Regions from separate parts of the Ochrobactrum sp. PL_is483 genome, predicted to be linked through region 3. Evidence: predicted binding sites of a transcription regulator. Region 3 holds the regulator's gene; each other region holds the start of a gene.
What was found. The regulator LexA, encoded in region 3, represses DNA repair genes until DNA is damaged. The targets are predictions, from matches to a motif close to TGTTCNNNNTGTGTTCNG.

Region 1: a site for LexA is predicted at 2,888-2,905, ahead of AC0TNJ_RS07935 (helicase-related protein). Genes of this name have one in related genera too.
Region 2: a site for LexA is predicted at 4,003-4,020, ahead of AC0TNJ_RS20440 (DNA polymerase IV). Genes of this name have one in related genera too.

What each region holds. Positions count from the first base shown of each region.
Region 1 is NZ_JBVPGS010000031.1:89,432-95,269, reverse strand. It holds gene AC0TNJ_RS07935 (helicase-related protein) at 1-2,718, opposite strand, end outside; gene AC0TNJ_RS07930 (acetyl-CoA C-acetyltransferase) at 3,435-4,619, opposite strand; gene AC0TNJ_RS07925 (GlcG/HbpS family heme-binding protein) at 4,805-5,236, shown strand; gene rpmF (50S ribosomal protein L32) at 5,386-5,565, opposite strand; gene mtgA (monofunctional biosynthetic peptidoglycan transglycosylase) at 5,715-5,838, opposite strand, start outside.
Region 2 is NZ_JBVPGS010000040.1:453,049-458,886, reverse strand. It holds gene AC0TNJ_RS20460 (hypothetical protein) at 1-92, opposite strand, end outside; partial or broken gene AC0TNJ_RS20455 (IS3 family transposase) at 1,016-1,142, opposite strand; AL1L pseudoknot at 1,019-1,134, opposite strand; gene AC0TNJ_RS20450 (hypothetical protein) at 1,279-1,719, shown strand; tRNA gene AC0TNJ_RS20445 (tRNA-Cys) at 2,444-2,517, opposite strand; gene AC0TNJ_RS20440 (DNA polymerase IV) at 2,649-3,986, opposite strand; gene rnk (nucleoside diphosphate kinase regulator) at 4,338-4,766, shown strand; gene AC0TNJ_RS20430 (DUF3572 domain-containing protein) at 4,821-5,108, opposite strand; gene AC0TNJ_RS20425 (response regulator) at 5,323-5,694, shown strand; gene AC0TNJ_RS20420 (PleD family two-component system response regulator) at 5,718-5,838, shown strand, end outside.
Region 3 is NZ_JBVPGS010000028.1:76,958-82,795, reverse strand. It holds gene trpD (anthranilate phosphoribosyltransferase) at 1-368, shown strand, start outside; gene trpC (indole-3-glycerol phosphate synthase TrpC) at 384-1,184, shown strand; gene moaC (cyclic pyranopterin monophosphate synthase MoaC) at 1,188-1,664, shown strand; gene AC0TNJ_RS05455 (molybdopterin molybdotransferase MoeA) at 1,750-2,964, shown strand; gene lexA (transcriptional repressor LexA) at 3,202-3,927, shown strand; gene AC0TNJ_RS05445 (ComEC/Rec2 family competence protein) at 4,003-5,838, opposite strand, start outside.

The DNA.
Region 1 (5,838 bases), on a different contig from region 3:
CCAGAGAAGAACAGGCTTTGGCTCTTCAGCCGCAGCTTCTGCTGTTTCACCGGCCGGCGCCGCTTCCGCTGCCACAGGAGCAACTTCGTCCACCTTGGCTTCGGTCTCCGCCTCAGCAACGACAACCGGTGCAGGCACGGGTTCAGCCGCTGGAACGGCAGGCTTTTCGGCTTCTGCAGCCGGAGAAACGCCAGCTTCCTTTGCGGCAGCTTCAGCTGCGAAAGCGTCGAGCTCAGCAAGCTTCGCCGTCACGGCAGCGGCTTCCATCGCCTCATGGCGATAACCGAGACTGCGCAGGATTTCTTCCATATCGTCTGTGGTTGCCCCCAGAATCGACATCATGGCAGGCGTGACGATGAAGCGTCCGCCGTCATAAGCACCATCCGGACGCGCACCGGAACCCGGACGCCAGGCAAGCGCCGGACGAATAAGATCGGCAAGACGCTCCAGAATATCGATGCGCACGGCGCGACGGCCCAGCACGCGATAGCCTGCCAGACGATAGAACATCGGATCGAAAGCCGGATCGACCACGACCGAAGTGCGGCCAGCGGCCAGCACATTCACGACATCGCCGTAACCCGCACGTTCGCGGCCATCGTTCTTGAGCGCCCACAGCAGCGTGATGAGGCCAGCCGGGGCGGGCTTCAACAGCATGGGCATGAAGACATGATAGGCACCGAAACGCACGCCAAGGCGGCGAAGCGCCGCGCGCGAATCCTGATCGAGACCGCGCACTTCCTCCGCCACATCGCGGCGCGGAAGAATGCCCAGATTCTCGACGATCTGGAATGCGAGACCGCGCGTCATGCCGGTCAGGGCATCAGCGGCAGCCAGATCGGTAAGCGGCTTCAAAACGGTTTCGATATGATGCGCGACGAAACGGTCGATGCGTGCGGCAACCTTGTCACGCGCTGCTCCCGTCAGCTGTTCGTCGGCCAGGATCACCGCGCGCGGCTTCAGCAGGTCATCGCCTGCAACCAGCGTTGCGACCGTTGCTCCGACCCAGCGCATGACGCCATCCGAGCCCAGTGCGAAGTCGCCGTTCGGCGCAGCAGCAAAGCGCTCCGCGCGGCGTTCGAACTCGGCGGCCAGCGCCTTTTGTGCAGCCGACTTCACCGCCTTGGCGTCCGGCCCTTCGGCCTGAACGTCAGCGGTAAAACGGAATCCTTCCAGTTGCCCGACATTATGGCCTTCGACAATCACGTCTCCGGCCGGGCTGATTTCTGCTTCAAGCATGGCATTCTCTCTCAGGCGCCTCATAAGCACGCTTGTCCTGCGGTCTACAAAGCGTTTCGTCAACCTTTCATGCAGCGCGTCGGACAATCTGTCCTCAATTTCGCGCGTCTTTTCCTGCCAGTGTGTCGGATCGGCAAGCCATCCCGGCCTGTGCGACACGAAAGTCCAGGTGCGGATTTGCGCCACGCGATGCGACAGGGTGTCGATTTCCCCCTCTGTGCTGTCGGCGCGGCGCACCTGTTCGCTCATATAATCTTCATCGACGCTCCCTCGGCGGACAAGATCCTGGTAGATGGTTGCAATGATATCGGCATGCTGCGCCGGCGCGATCTTGCGATAGTCGGGCAGCGCGCAGGCGTCCCACAAAAGCTCGATCCGTGCCGGCGTCTTTGCGAGCCGCACAATCTCTTCGTCTTTCGACAAATTTTCAAGCGCTTGTTGATCGACAGCCGGCAAAGCCTTTGCCAGGCCTTCAACCGGTGCGGGCGTTTCCAGAGAATACCGCAGGGAATCGAGCGACGAAAAGTCGAAACGCGCCGTGCGCCATTGCAGAACTTTCACCGGATCGAAATTATGCGCTTCCACCCGCTCGACCAGTTCTTCATCGAACGGATGCACCTGTCCCGTCACGCCGAATGTGCCGTCACGCAGATGACGTCCGGCGCGCCCCGCAATCTGCCCCACTTCGGCTGGCGTCAGATCGCGGAACTGATAGCCGTCGAATTTGCGGTTCTGCGCAAAAGCGACATGGTCGACATCCAGATTCAGTCCCATGCCGATGGCGTCGGTCGCTACCAGAAAATCGACATCGCCCGACTGGTAAAGCTCCACCTGCGCATTGCGAGTACGCGGAGATAGCGCGCCCATCACCACCGCTGCACCGCCCCGCTGGCGACGGATCAGCTCGGCAATGGCGTAAACCTCATCGGCGGAAAAAGCGACGATTGCCGAACGGTTCGGCAGGCGGGTAATCTTCTTGGAACCGGCATAGGCCAGATGTGAGAGGCGCGGCCGCGTCACCACATTGATGCCGCGCAGCAGCTTTTCCAGAATGCCGCGCATGGTTCCGGCACCAAGCAGCAGCGTTTCCTGCCGCCCGCGCAGATGCAGGATGCGGTCGGTGAAAATATGGCCGCGCTCAAGATCGCCAGCCAGTTGCACCTCATCAATGGCCACGAAAGCCACATCGGTGCGGCGCGGCATGGCCTCGACCGTGCAGACGGAATAGCGCGCGCCGGGCGGCACGATCTTTTCCTCGCCCGTTACCAGCGCAACATTGGCCGCACCGACCCGTTCCACGACGCGGTTATAGACCTCGCGCGCCAAAAGGCGCAGCGGCAGGCCAATCATGCCGCTTCCATGCGACAGCATGCGTTCGATAGCCAGATGCGTTTTGCCGGTATTGGTCGGCCCAAGCACGGCTGTCACATCGCGGCCACTCAGGGTCAGCGGCAAATCATGGGCAGGGAGTTGGTTCATGCCAATAATCGGATTCCCGGTACAAGCGCCCTTTACGGGCTGGATGCTGGTTCTGCGATAGCACTATACGACCTGCACCGAAAGCGCTCCTGTTAAGTTTAAATATGGGCCAATTGCCGATATGTCGACGACCGATGTGAAGCCGGTCAATAACGTGTCGGTTAACAATTGGAACGACTCTGGAACGAATCGGCGACGAATCGCTGACTCCGACAGCTTCGCCATTTGTTCACGGCAACATATAGTAAGCCTAACACAAACGCCCACAACATGATGAATCAAATGTTCCGCTTGTCCGTGTTCTCCTGACGCGAAACACCATGGTTGTTAACCTTTGGCAAAACCTGTCAACAGACGTTGCGAAAGGCTAAGCGATGTTTCAGAAAATTTTAATGATTACTGATACTTCCTTAATGCCAAAAGGGGCGGAAACAGGATTTCCGTTAACCTTCAGGCCAAAGCCGGAACGAATCGGCGACGAATCGCTGATCCGCAAAGTTTCTCCATTTGTTCTCACCACATCTTGTGGGCAGCAATCAAGGCACACCATAGAAAATCGATGTTGAATGGACTTCGACGCCTGTTTCAACGGTTTTGCGTTAACTTTTCCGGCAACGCCACCCTATCCAGCGCATCCGATTTCAATCCCCTCATTGCGGAAACAAAAAGGCGGACGGAGCTATTTCTCCGCCCGCCCCCTTTCAATGAAGAAAAAGTCAGTCGCGTTCGACGCACAAAGCGACGCCCATGCCGCCGCCGATGCAAAGTGTTGCCAAACCGCGCTTCGCATCACGGCGCTTCATTTCGTAAAGCAGCGTCGTCAGCACGCGCGCTCCAGAAGCGCCGATCGGATGGCCTATAGCGATTGCTCCGCCATTGACGTTGACAATATCCGGATTGAGGCCGAGGTCGCGCACTACGGCACAGGACTGCGCTGCGAAGGCTTCATTGGCTTCGACCAGATCGAGATCGCCAACGCTCCAGCCTGCCTTTTCCAGCGCCTTCTTCGTTGCCGGGATAGGGCCCGTTCCCATGATCGACGGATCGACGCCAGCAGTTGCCCAGGAAACGATACGGCCAAGCGGCTTCACGCCGCGCTTTGCGGCTTCATCCGCATCCATCAGCACAACCGCTGCAGCGCCGTCGTTGATGCCAGACGCATTGCCCGCAGTAACCGTTCCATCCTTGTCGAAAGCGGGCTTCAGCTTGGTCAAAGCCTCCATCGTTGTGCCGGGACGGATATATTCGTCCGCCGAAACAACCACATCACCCTTGCGGCCCTTCACAGTGAAGGGAACGATTTCGTCCTCAAACCTGCCCGCATTCTGTGCGGCTTCCGCCTTCTGCTGCGATGCCAGTGCAAACTCATCCTGTTCAACGCGGCTTAACTGCCATTGGCGGGCGATATTTTCCGCCGTGATGCCCATGAGATAACCGTTGAAAGCATCGATCAGCCCATCCTTCAGCATGGTGTCGACCATCTTGAAATCGCCCATCTTCACGCCTGAGCGCAGATGCGCGCAATGCGGCGCCATGGACATGGATTCCTGACCGCCCGCCACGATTATTCTCGCATCGCCGGAAAGAATCTGCTGCATGCCCACCGCAACCGCCCGTAGACCCGAGCCGCACAGCTGGTTGATGGAAAACGCCGTCGTCTCCTTGGGGCAACCGGCACCCATAGCGGCCTGCCGCGCAGGGTTCTGGCCCTCGCCTGCCGTCAGCACCTGTCCCAGAATGACCTCATCCACCTCCGTCGCCGCCACACCGGCGCGTTCCAGCGCACTTTTGATGGCCGCAGCACCCAATGCATGGGCCGGGACATTGCCAAATGCGCCGTTGAATGCGCCCACAGCGGTACGGGCCGCACTGGCAATGACGATGGCTTTCGGTTCGGACATTCTTTCCTCCTTGAAATGTTCCGCAACACAAAGACCAATTTTCGGGCCTTGGCAAGCTTTGCCGTGCTGCGCGAGCCGTCTTCATGAAATTCGATAAAGTGTTTTTCCTGTGACGAGAAGCATTGGAGTGTGCATCGCGGGTCGCTACAGCCTAAATTACGTTGAGCTACAAATAGGAGATATCCATGCCTTCGCTGACCCTCGAACGAGCCAATACGATCATCACCGGTGCCTTTGCCAAGGCAAACGAACTGAAATTGAAGCCGCTTGCTGTTTGCGTGCTTGATGCCGGCGGCCATGTAAAGGCTTTCCAGCGTCAGGACGGCGCGTCCATGCTCCGCTTTGAAATCGGCTCGGGCAAGGCCTATGGCGCGCTTGCCGTCGGCACCGGCTCGCGCTGGCTGAACAATCAGGCGAAGGATCGTCCGCATTTTCTGGAAGGTCTTTCCGGTGTCTCGGGCGGCAAGATCGTGCCGGTGCCGGGCGGCGTTCTGATCAAGGACGCAGGCGGCGAAATCCTCGGCGCGGTCGGCATCTCCGGCGACACATCGGACAATGACGAAATCGCCGCCATCGCTGGCATCGAAGCTGCGGGCTTTGCGTTCGACGCGGGCTGATATCCAACAAAAGCTCGCGATCTAGGCCGCTTCATGCGGCCTTTTTCATGTGCCTTGCCGAAATGACCGGCACAAAATAAAACGCCGCTCCCGAACAAACGGGAACGGCGTTTTGAAAACCATCTTTCGGCTGCTATGCAGCGTCAGACTTATTCCTTGGCTTCGAGGACCTGACGGCCGCGATACATACCGCTCTTCAGATCGATATGATGCGGACGACGAAGTTCGCCCGAGTTCTTGTCCTCGACATAGGTCGGGGCCTTGAGAGCGTCAGCCGAACGGCGCATGCCGCGCTTCGACGGAGACGTTTTTCGTTTTGGTACTGCCATGGATCCAGCTCCACTGATCGGTCAATAAACGTCCGGCACGGCCCCGAAGAGCCTGTCACATCGGACAAAATTCCGGAAAGTCACGTGCCTATACACGCTCTCACCGCGTTTGACCAGCGGGAGTCTTATCTTTTTTTCGTATCATCGATTTATTGCACGCAAACCACATAGGGCCCCGACCGTGCTGCGCGTCCGGCCACGATCCGGGCAATGCGCTGCATATTGCGTGTCGGCTTGGCTGGATTGCGCAATGCCGGGTTCGGCAGCGTGACG
Region 2 (5,838 bases), on a different contig from region 3:
TCGGTAACAACGTTTTGTAATGTAACCTCTCCGATTAGCCCCGCGAGCCCGATCAAACTACCATTAATCACTTCATCCAATCGCAACGGCATGTGCCGTATTGCGCCCCATGTTTCGCCTACATTCTCCTTACATTTGCATCGGCGGGTTCACAATAATCAGATTTGGCGGGGCAAATTGTCCAGAGAAACGATAACGGCAATCTTGCATGTCCTGCCATTCGCGAAAGCGATACCGGCTGTCGTCTTTGCGAATGCGATTTTTAGCGAACTACCGAAGTAAGGGCCGAAGGAAGCACGATAGGCTAAGCAAAAAGTTCCCCGTGGGTTTGCGCTCACGTGGAATTGCTATTTGGCTTTCTTAAAGCTTTACATTAAGGCCCATTCGCAGTACACAAAAGGCACCTCTAGCAGTACACACAGCTAGGAGCGCATAGCGGAAGTGATTCCTATAAGGCATTGAATTAAAGAGAAAATATTGGGTTTTAAAGGTGGTTTGATTTTGTGTCAGGTCACCGGCCCGGGGAGCCACTTTCATTCGGAAGGTGCTTACAATTTCAATGTCTTCAATACCTAAGGTTTTCTTCTCTTGCATGGGAAGATGTACATGGTTCTTTCACTGCGCACAGAACTCCTATCGGGGCGTTTCGATATGGGCGGTAGGTTCCTGATAGTCTGAAAGCCAATATCGGCAAAAGGGGACCGACTGAGTTTCTGGGTTATATGCAGAAACAGGCAGTGATGTATTAGGCCAAAACCCATGGCCAATTTGAGGGGTCCGGAAAGACGCTTTGCTGAAAGCGATGGGCGCCACAGAAGTATTCAAGAAAGAGCTTTCTAATCTGGCAATCTGGCAGGGTCTTAGGGCCCGTTTGCGCAAAAATGGGTTTTGTTCCTCATTGGCAGGGTATGGCCCTCGCGATTCCGGACAACAATGGCTTCCTGCGAGTTAGCACGGCAGATAATCTAGCGGCTTAGTATCTCGTCGGAATGAAACCGGCTAACCTCATAATAGGGGATGGAGCAATCAGTAGCCGTCTGCAGATCGCCTCGATCCCGAGCAGCGAAGGGTATTCGTCGATGAAGGTAATCACCGCTTCAGTGGGTAGTCGAGTTCCTCATGGCAAAATACGCCGAGGCTTTTTCACAAGGTAGGGCCTCCGGTAAACTTAGCGCGGTTCAACGCCTTCCACTAAAAAGCGTCTGAGCAAATGCTGGATTTGCGCTGAGTTCCACTCATCGGTATAAGGACGGACCTTTTATTGTTCAGGAGTAATTTATGCGTTTGGTGTCCAGTTTTATTGCTATGAATCTAACTTTGGTTGCCGCATCTCCGGCTTTTGCTGGTGCGAAAGAAGATGCTCTGGCGCTTCATAAGGCCGTCGTTTCTGGGATGATGACTTATATCGAACTGGGCGAGAATTCAGATGGGCGTTCCAGGGAGCTGGGCATCGCCATGGAGGAAAAGGTGACGAATCCTGTTGCGCGTGCTCAGTCTGACTGGCGACAAGCCGCAGACGCGCATGAAAGCTCCGCTGAGTATCGGGCATACGAAAGTTGTGCCGTCGCTGCCGGTTCCCTCATGAAGGTTTCGCAGACGATATCCGAGTACGTTAAAAGCGACAGCACTGATGAACCTGACTATGATCCCTTGTTGCTGACGTTCTCCGAGGATTTGACCAAATGTGAAAAGGAACTCGGAGTTCCCATGACTTTCTAGATATAATGGTTCAATATGCGTTCCAACCGCTTCAGGGTAAGGAACATTTTCACTCCGAATACCGTTGAAACCACTATTGGTCCAACTGTCGGAGTGAGGAAATGAAACGTTCAGTCCTTGTGGCGTTATTGTTAAGCTGTTCGAGTTTGGCTTTCGCGCAGGTATCGGGAATGCCGACACAGTCAGGCACACAGGAACCCGAAGTGCCGGGCAATCCCCCGCCGGCACCGGGGCAGCAGTCGTCTGAAACTAACAGCGTTCATGTTCCTAAGCCCTCGGAATCGCAGAAACAGAACTGGGTTCAAAAATCCAAAAAGGATGCATGTGCTCCGGGACAGGACGCAAGGAAGTGCATTGAACAGCAGCGCGGTCGTAAATAGCGCTCGTGTTTATGCGGTGGTCTGCCCCCTGAGAAGTGGGTTCGCTGCGCTCTCTAGCCCGATCCCGTCATCATATCTTGGGAACACGTATGCAGCCGCATTCATTGCTTCGTTGAGGCGGGCATACACATGCCGCCAAGCACGTGTGTGATGTTATCGGACTGCCTTCCGAGATTCTTATCCTGTTCGCATCAAACATATTGCGTTCCATGTCACATGGATTCGTCTGACTTTTTTGTACGTTGTAATTTATGGGAATTGGCTTGCAGCAAAATGTTACAAGGCTAGCCGCGAGAGTAACAACGCGAATTTTTACAGCCAATTGATTTTATTGATGGAAATATTGGAGGCCTCGCCCGGAATCGAACCGGGGTGCAAGGATTTGCAGTCCTCTGCGTAACCACTCCGCCACGAGGCCTTCCGTAAAGCTACTGCCAAATCACTTGGCAGCGCCTTGGCTCGTTCCAATATTGATACAGACTGTTCTCGTCAAGCCGTTAGCGGCAAATGTAGAAAATTTCTGCAAAGGTTTCCTCACGCTTTGTAAATTCATTGCTGATCGTCCCGATCTGGCGGCATCTGGGGGCGTGCGAGATTGCCTTTTGAGAAGGTATAGCCAGTTTCTACAACGCTAAGTCCAAATTTGTTTCTCAGTCGGTCAACGGCATTTTCGGCGACGGCGCGTTTGGTGGCTTGAGCGTCTACGAGATCGGGAGGATCAGCGCGATCGCTTGAAGAAAGTTCGCTAACCCCGATTCCAAGCAGACGAAATCGCGTTCCATCCAATTCCTTTTCAAGGAGTTGCAATCCATGTCGAAAGATTCTGTCTGCGAGCTGGGTTGGGTCGGAAAGCTGGCGATTGCGCGTACGCGACTTGAAGTCATGTGTTTTCAGCTTCAGAACGACAGTGCGTCCGGCTATTTCACTTGCTTTCAGTCGTCGCGAGACTTTTTCGGAGAGTGCGCGAAGAATCGGCACGAGATCGCGAGCTTCCGAGAGGTCTTTATTGAAGGTTGTCTCTGCGGAGACGCTTTTCATATCGTGATCCGGCTCAACCTTGCGGCTGTCCTGTCCACGGGACAGGCGGTAGAGACGCTGTCCCATGGTGCCATAGGCCTTCATAAGCGCAGTTTCTTCCATCGTCTGCAATTGGCCAATAGACCGGATGCCGTCGCTTTCCAGCTTGGCTGCAAAGGCTTTGCCGACCCCCCATATCGTGCTGACGGATCGATCCCGCAAGAAAGCCAATGCCTCCGCTTCGCCAATAACCGAGAAGCCGCGGGGCTTTTCGATATCTGATGCAACCTTGGCCAGAAATTTGCAGTAGGATAGCCCTATCGAGGCAGAGATGCCGATTTCGTCTTCCACCCGCTTGGTGAAGCGGGCGAGAACAATGGCAGGCGGCGCTTTATGCAAACGCTCAGTGCCGCTGAGATCCAGAAAAGCTTCATCGATGGACAGAGGTTCGACGAGCGGCGTCAGGTCACGCATCATCTGCCGCACCTGACGACCAACGCGAACATATTTTTCCATGTTCGGCTTGATGACGACCGCATTCGGACAGAGTTCAAGCGCCTTGAACATGGGCATTGCAGATCGCACGCCGTGAATACGGGCGAGATAGCATGCGGTGGACACGACACCACGCTTTCCACCGCCGATGATGAGCGGCTTGTCCCGGAGTTCCGGATTATCACGCTTTTCAACCGAGGCGTAAAATGCGTCGCAATCAATATGAGCGAGGGAGAGTTTATAAAGCTCCCTATGGCGAAGAAGCCGCGGGCTGCCGCATGCATGGCAGCGCCTGACGGTGTCGGATTTCTGCGGCGCGAGGCAATCGCGGCATACACCTTTTTCCGGACTGTTAGGTGCGATGGTGTCAGCCATGAGGACGAACCGTCTGATGAACATAAAAGGAACATCCTTTTATAGCATCGAAAGCCCGAAGTGCCATGGGGATATATGACCTGCGGGGTCTTACACTTGACATTGCCGGGAATATCACCAAGTTTAGCAGCATGAACAGCCATTTTGCATCCATACTCCATCGGGTTCATCCGATCACGGGATAGCTACCCTCGAGTTCTGCCTAGCGCAGGGGAACTCCGGGGGGATGGTTCGCCGCTTTTTAAAAAAAGCGGATTTCAGATAAGCGCTTTCACCAAAAATCAATCTGAACAGTTTCGTGCCGGAACGGCGCGGAGTTTTATTACCTTTCAACAGCAGTGAGCACTCGCCATGAGCGGAAAGAATCGCAAGAAGCCCAATATTGTCGTCAGCGAAGTCGACTATGAACGCCTGATGGGGTTGGCCAACAATGTTTCGGAGCGTCAGGAAGAGATCGCCGAGGAACTGATGGCCGAGCTTGACCGTGCAAAAGTCGTGCCTGCGAAGCGTTTGCCGCAGGATGTGATTCACATGGGCTCCACTGTGGAGTTTCGCTCCAAAGACGGGCAGGATCGCCGGGTAACGCTCGTATATCCAGGCGAAGCGGATATTGCGCAGGGCAAGATTTCGATTCTCACGCCCATCGGTACTGCGCTGATCGGTCTCGCCCCGGGCCAGTCGATTTCCTGGACGGCGCGCGATGGCAAGCAGCACGAATTGAACGTTATATCGGTTTCGAACGAAGTTGAAGTTGCTACGGCAACTCCCGCTGCTGAATAACCAACAAGAAAGCCCGGCTTGGCCGGGCTTTGTCGTGGGGTTTTGACCCTGCTTCTAAAGATGCTGGTTCTGCCCGCCCGGCAGGCAGGAAAGGGCTTTCTCGATTGTGGACGGATCACGGCCCGCATCCTCGCAATAGCGCAGCAATGTCGGTTCATGGGCCAGGAAAAATTGCAGGACGCCGGCGAGAAAGCCGGGTTCGCGAGCTGCCTGCCGGATCGACGTAGCCTCTATGCCTGTCAGAGCGAGAAAGCGAGGCAGCAGATCCTTGTCTTGCGCCAGCCACGCCAACGCTTCAATGGCGATCGCTTCCGCATCCGCCTGGCTCATCAGCGTTTTCATGTGGTTTCTCCGCTTTTTCGGTTGCTTCGCCGAATGTGTAACGGTCGCTCTGCCGAGGAACAACGGAATTATTTGCCTTTCATCAATGAAATGAGGTTAAACTATTTGCAGTCTGAAAGGTGGGGGCTTTCTGGGGGTGTATCTCAGTCCATTAGTCGATAAAGAGATCGAGCAATGCCAGGCTGCTGTAGGGAATAAGACCAAGGAATAGTCGATGCCGAAAAGCGTGATGATTGTCGAAGACAACGAACTCAATATGAAGTTGTTTCGCGATCTTATCGAATCCAGCGGATACGAGACCATTCGGACAAGAAACGGACTTGAGGCGCTAGACCTTGCGCGTGAGCATCGCCCCGATCTGATTCTCATGGACATTCAGCTTCCCGAAGTGTCAGGGCTGGAAGTCACGAAATGGCTGAAGGATGATGATGAGCTTCGGCATATTCCGGTTATCGCCGTAACGGCATTTGCCATGAAGGGCGACGAGGAACGTATTCGGCAGGGCGGCTGTGAGGCCTATATATCCAAGCCAATATCCGTGCCCCGCTTTATAGAAACAATAAAATCCTATTTGGGCGACGCTTAGCGAAGATTGGGGCGAGGGGCATCATGACTGCACGAATTCTCGTCGTTGACGATGTGGATTCCAATGTAAAGCTCCTCGAGGCGAGGCTCCTCTCCGAATATTATGAGGTCGTAACGGCCTATAGTGGACCTGAAGCCATAGAAA
Region 3 (5,838 bases):
TGGTCTATGGCGATGGTCTTGATGAAATGACCACCGCAGGCACAACGCAAGTTGCGGCCCTCGAAAACGGCCAAATCCGTACTTTTGAAATCACGCCGGAAGAGGTTGGCCTCCGTCGTTGCGATCCGGCAGAACTGAAAGGCGGCGAAGCTTCAGCCAACGCCAAGGCTTTGCTGGGCGTACTTGAAGGCGATAAAAATGCTTATAGAGACATCGTGCTGCTCAATTCGGGCGCTGCCCTCGTCATTGCCGGCAAAGTGAAGGATCTGAAGGAAGGCATCACGCTAGCGGCGCAATCCATAGATAGCGGTGCAGCGCTTGCCGTCTTGCAAAAGGTGATTGCTGTTTCGAACGATAGAGCGGCCTGACCGAAAGGATTCACTATGTCCACCGACATTTTGCGCAAGATCGAGGCTTACAAGCGCGAAGAAATCGCCGCAGCCAAGGCAAAGCGTACCGTCGCTGATCTCAAGGCACGCGCACAGGATCAGGAAGCCCCGCGCGGCTTTCTGAAGGCACTGGAGGCAAAACGCGCTGCCGGTGAATTCGCGTTGATCGCTGAAATCAAGAAGGCAAGCCCCTCGAAAGGCCTTATCCGTCCTGATTTCGATCCGCCTGCACTTGCCAAAGCCTATGAATCTGGCGGCGCGGCATGTCTATCCGTGCTGACCGACACCCCTTCCTTTCAGGGAGCGCCAGAGTTCCTTACGGCAGCCCGCAACGCATGCGGCCTTCCGGCGCTCCGCAAAGATTTTTTGTTCGATACCTATCAGGTGCATGAAGCTCGTAGCTGGGGGGCGGACTGCATCCTGATCATTCTCGCAAGCGTCGATGACGATCTGGCGAAGGCGCTGGAAGAAACTGCGTTCGAGCTAGGCATGGATGCGCTCATCGAAGTACATGACGAAACCGAGATGGAACGCGCATTGAAGCTTTCATCACGTCTTCTCGGCGTCAACAATCGCAACCTACGTACATTCGAAGTCGACCTCGCTGTCTCGGAACGCCTGTCGAAAATGTCGCCCTCTGATCGCGTTCTGGTAGGTGAAAGCGGCATATTCACACATGACGATTGCCTGCGTCTGGAAGAATCTGGGATTGGAACCTTCCTCATCGGGGAAAGCCTGATGCGCCAGGCAGATGTGGCGGCAGCTACCCGCGAACTCCTGACCGGCAAGGCTTGACCAATGATGTCCAAGCTCACGCATATCGACCAGAGCGGTGCTGCCAATATGGTGGATGTTGGGGCAAAGGATGAAACCGAACGTCAAGCCACGGCCGAAGGATCGGTCAGAATGATGCCGGAAACGCTGGCGCTCATTCTTGAAGGGAATGCCGCGAAAGGTGACGTTATAGGCGCAGCGCGTCTGGCGGGTATTATGGCGGCAAAAAAGACCGCCGATCTGATTCCCCTCTGCCATCCGTTGATGCTGACCAAAGTTGCTGTCGAGATCGAGCCGGATCAGGCGTTGCCTGGTTTACGCATTCGTGCTCTCGCCAAGCTCAAAGGACGTACCGGCGTGGAAATGGAGGCCCTCACCGCCGTTTCCGTCACGTGCCTTACCATCTACGACATGGCCAAAGCCGTCGACAAACATATGGAGATCGGCGGTATCCACGTGACAGAAAAAAGCGGCGGCAAATCCGGTGACTGGAAAGCATAAAGCGCTGAACTTTGCTCTGGATCAATTCATCCAGACGGCCTTTCTGTTCTAAAGAGGTCAACAATTCAGTTCGAGAGGAAACGCAATGTCCCTTCTCCCGGTCGATGACGCACTGGCCCGCATTCTGAAATCCGCAGAACCGCACGGCAAGGAGCAAGTCGCTTTGTCCGATGCGGGAGGGCGCGTGGTGGCAACACCTGTGCTGGCACATTTTCTCCAACCGCCTTTCGACGGGTCGGCGATGGACGGCTATGCCCTGATCGCGCCCGACAACATCTCTTATCCTGTAAAGTTCGACATCATCGGCGAATCGGCTGCGGGTAATCGCTTCGAGGGCGAATTGGGGATCGGACAGGCGGTTCGCATTTTCACTGGCGCGCCAATACCCAAAGGCGCTGATACCATTGTCATTCAAGAACACACCGAGCGTTCAGGCAACCAGCTGATCGTCCATGAAGGCATGGAGTCAGGACGGCATATCCGCCGTGCGGGCCTCGATTTTTCGCCCGGCAACATCGTCATTTCAACAGGACGCGAGCTGGATGCCGCGGCACTGTCGCTGGCAGCCGCGAGCGGCAATGCGAAGGTTGACGTATTCCAGAAACCCAAGGTGGCGATCGTTGCGACTGGTGATGAACTCGTGCCTCCCGGTGATATTCCGGGGAAGGATCAAATTGTTGCATCGAACAGTGTTGGAATCGCCGAAATCATAAGGCGTGCGGGCGGCAGCCCTGAAGATAAGGGGATCATTCCGGACGATCCTGCCAAGATTGAACAGGCGATAGCAGACAGCCTGCAAGATGGCATCGACGTTCTGGTTACGATTGGCGGCGCGTCCGTCGGTGACCGGGATTTTGTGCACGGCGCACTTCAAAAACTGGGAGTCGGCCTCGACTTCTGGAAAATAGCCATGAGGCCGGGCAAACCCCTGATGTATGGCCGCATCAGCGTGAAAGATAAAATTGTGCACATCATAGGGTTGCCGGGTAATCCTGTCTCAAGCCTGGTCTGTGGCCTCGTCTTTCTTCGTCCCCTTGTTGCCAAGCTCGCCGGAACCAATCTCGACGCCGACATCCGTCCGGCCAAGCTGGGCGTTACCCTGCCCGCCAACGATCATCGCCGCGATTATATTCGAGCAATAATCGAATCATCTCCGAATGGAACGCTGATAGCAAAGCCGTTTCCAGTTCAGGATTCGTCCATGCTTTCGGGCCTCGTCGGCTCGGATGCCCTCATCATCAGGGACGAGAATGCACCTACCGCCGCTATCGGTGATGATTGTCGTGTTCTTATGCTATAGAGCGCCCGTGGGCACCCATTGCCAAGTTACACGAGAAAACGCATATAACGATATATAAAATATACATTATTTTATTGGACACCACGTGGAAACGCCGCGACGTTATCGGATACCGGCTTTCCATCCATTCTCGACGCAAACGTTAAGGATTTTAAAACCATTGCAGAACAAGACTGGAACATATAGTGTTCGTTCTGGTTTTGTTTTTCTCGATTCTTTGCCGGGAGGGTATCGCGCATGTTAACCCGCAAACAGCACGAGCTTCTGCTGTTCATTCACGAACGTCTGAAAGAGACGGGTATTCCCCCATCTTTCGATGAAATGAAGGAAGCGCTCGATCTGGCATCGAAATCGGGTATCCATCGTCTGATTACCGCTTTGGAGGAGCGTGGTTTTATCCGCCGCCTGCCGAACCGGGCACGTGCGCTCGAGGTCTTGCGTCTGCCAGATTCCATCGCTCCGGGGCTCAATGCGCAAAAGAAGTTTGCTCCCAGCGTTATCGAAGGTAGCCTCGGCAAAGCACCACCAGCCCCTCCACCATCGCGCCCCGCCCCTGCGGCTACCAATGACGATACATCTGCAACAGTTTCCGTGCCGGTCATGGGACGAATTGCTGCCGGTGTACCGATTTCCGCGATCCAGAATCAAACCCATTCCCTCAGCCTTCCACCGGAAATGATTGGCGCAGGCGAGCATTACGCTCTCGAGGTCAAAGGGGATTCAATGATCGATGCTGGAATTTTTGACGGAGATACAGTCATTATCAAACGTGGCGATTCCGCAAATCCCGGTGAAATCGTCGTAGCGCTTGTCGATGACGAAGAAGCGACTTTGAAACGCTTTCGTCGCAAAGGAGCATCCATCGCGCTGGAAGCAGCCAATCCCGCCTATGAGACCCGAATCTTTGGCCCCGACCGTGTTAGGGTTCAAGGCAAGCTCGTTGGCTTGATCCGCCGCTATTAAAGTGTTGGCGCAAATGCATAAAGCAAAAAGTCCGAGCAGATTGATCCGTCGTTTTTAGTTGGCAGCGCTTAAGGGTCATTCGCAGCGATTTTCGTCACCGTCGGCGTCTGCTGAACAGCTCCCTGAATTTCTGCCAGGCTGGGATTTTGGTTTGTATTCGCGTTCAGCCAAACCGCGAGCTGGACGTGAATGGATGCGATGTAGATGCCAAGGGCGGCTCGGCGTGTCGACTGCAAATCTTATCCGGTTGTCTTGTTGCAGAGTAGATATTGGCTGCCCCACCTCGGCTCTTGTTGTTTCGGGAGAAACTACGAGTAAAGCCTGGGAAACTCCGTTTTGTTCTGATGCTTTTCCGAGTCTTATCTCCACAGCTCCCTTTAACGCCAAATCACGTTTACTGATACTCAGGATAGTTGAACGACGGCACGAAGCTTCTTTACCGGGAACAGCGAGAATAACCACATCGCCAATATCGCAGGCTATCTCTCGCATTGCAGTGTCTGCCGTATAGGCAAGTATGCGTCCATCGCGCAAGCTGATCGTGCATAAACCATCTTCGCACTCGAACCGATTTCCATCGGTTCCTTCGTTATTCTTGCCTGTCGCCGGCGCGATAAACTCATCGACCAGATAGGCAGTTTTCCAATTGTCGGCTGTAAATTGCGAGGGGCGACTTCGATTGATTGCCAGCCTCCCATCAGCCAGTCGGACGCCCACCAGTTTGGCATCTTCCGATACCACGATGTCGGGAAAAGGCTCACTGACGAAAGCTACGAACCCAAGAATAATGAAGGGGAGCGCCAGCGCCTTCAGTCGCGTCGACAAAACGACACCCAGAACGAGCGCGATGGTCCAAACAACAAGCGTGAGAGAAGGCATGGCCCCCGGATTGCCGTCGGGTGACCATGTCGCCACGAAAGCAGCTATATGACGGACAGCAAAAATACCCCAGCCCATTATCTGCAAAGGCCCCCAGTCCAGTTGCAATGGCATCAGCACAAGACCGAAGACGGCAAACGGCATTACGAGAAGAGCTATTACGGGTTCGGCAAGGACATTTCCTACCAAACCAAACGGCGCTGTGTTGTTGAAGTGATAAGCTGCAAAAATCCCGCTCGCCAGCCCGGCAATGAGAGATGTGCCCGCCGCCGCTGTGAGCAACTTCAAGATTTTTCCGGCAAAACCAGGAGCTGCCTTCCCGCGTTTTTCCGCACCAAAACGCTTGCTCGCATTGCGTTCGCTCCACCAGGCATAGCCGGCAATCAACGCAGCCGTAGCCGAGAAAGACATTTGAAAACTCGGCCCCAATATCTCATGCGGCGAAATTGCAATCATAGCGACCGCTGCAATCGCCAGATTACGCATACTGATGGCAGCATGGTCCACCAGCAATGCGCCAAGCATGACTGCGATCATCACGTAGCTTCGTTGTGCAGCGACATCAGCACCCGACATGGCAAGATAGAAGGTGCAGCTTAGCAAGGAGAGAAATGCCGCATACTTCTTCACCGGATGTCTTACGCTGAAAGCCGGAAATAGCGCGAAGAGAGACCGCAACGTCAGCATGACGACCCCTGCGGCAAGCGCCATGTGCAAGCCTGAGATCGACAGAATATGCGCAAGCCCTGCTTTACGCAGATCTTCATTCGTCTGCTCACTGATCCCCGCGCGCGTGCCTGCTACGAGTGCCGCAGCGACACTACCGTCCTCACCACCTATCACTTCCTCAATGCGTTCAGACACCTGAACACGCAACATCGCAATCCACTGGGAAATTTCGGCGGTCAGTTCATCTGGCGGAGGAACCGTCGCAACTTTAGGCGTTCCGAGAAAGAAACCATTGGCGCCAATCCCATTGAAATAAGCATGAAATGAGAAATCATAATTGCCGGGACGAACCGGACCTGACGG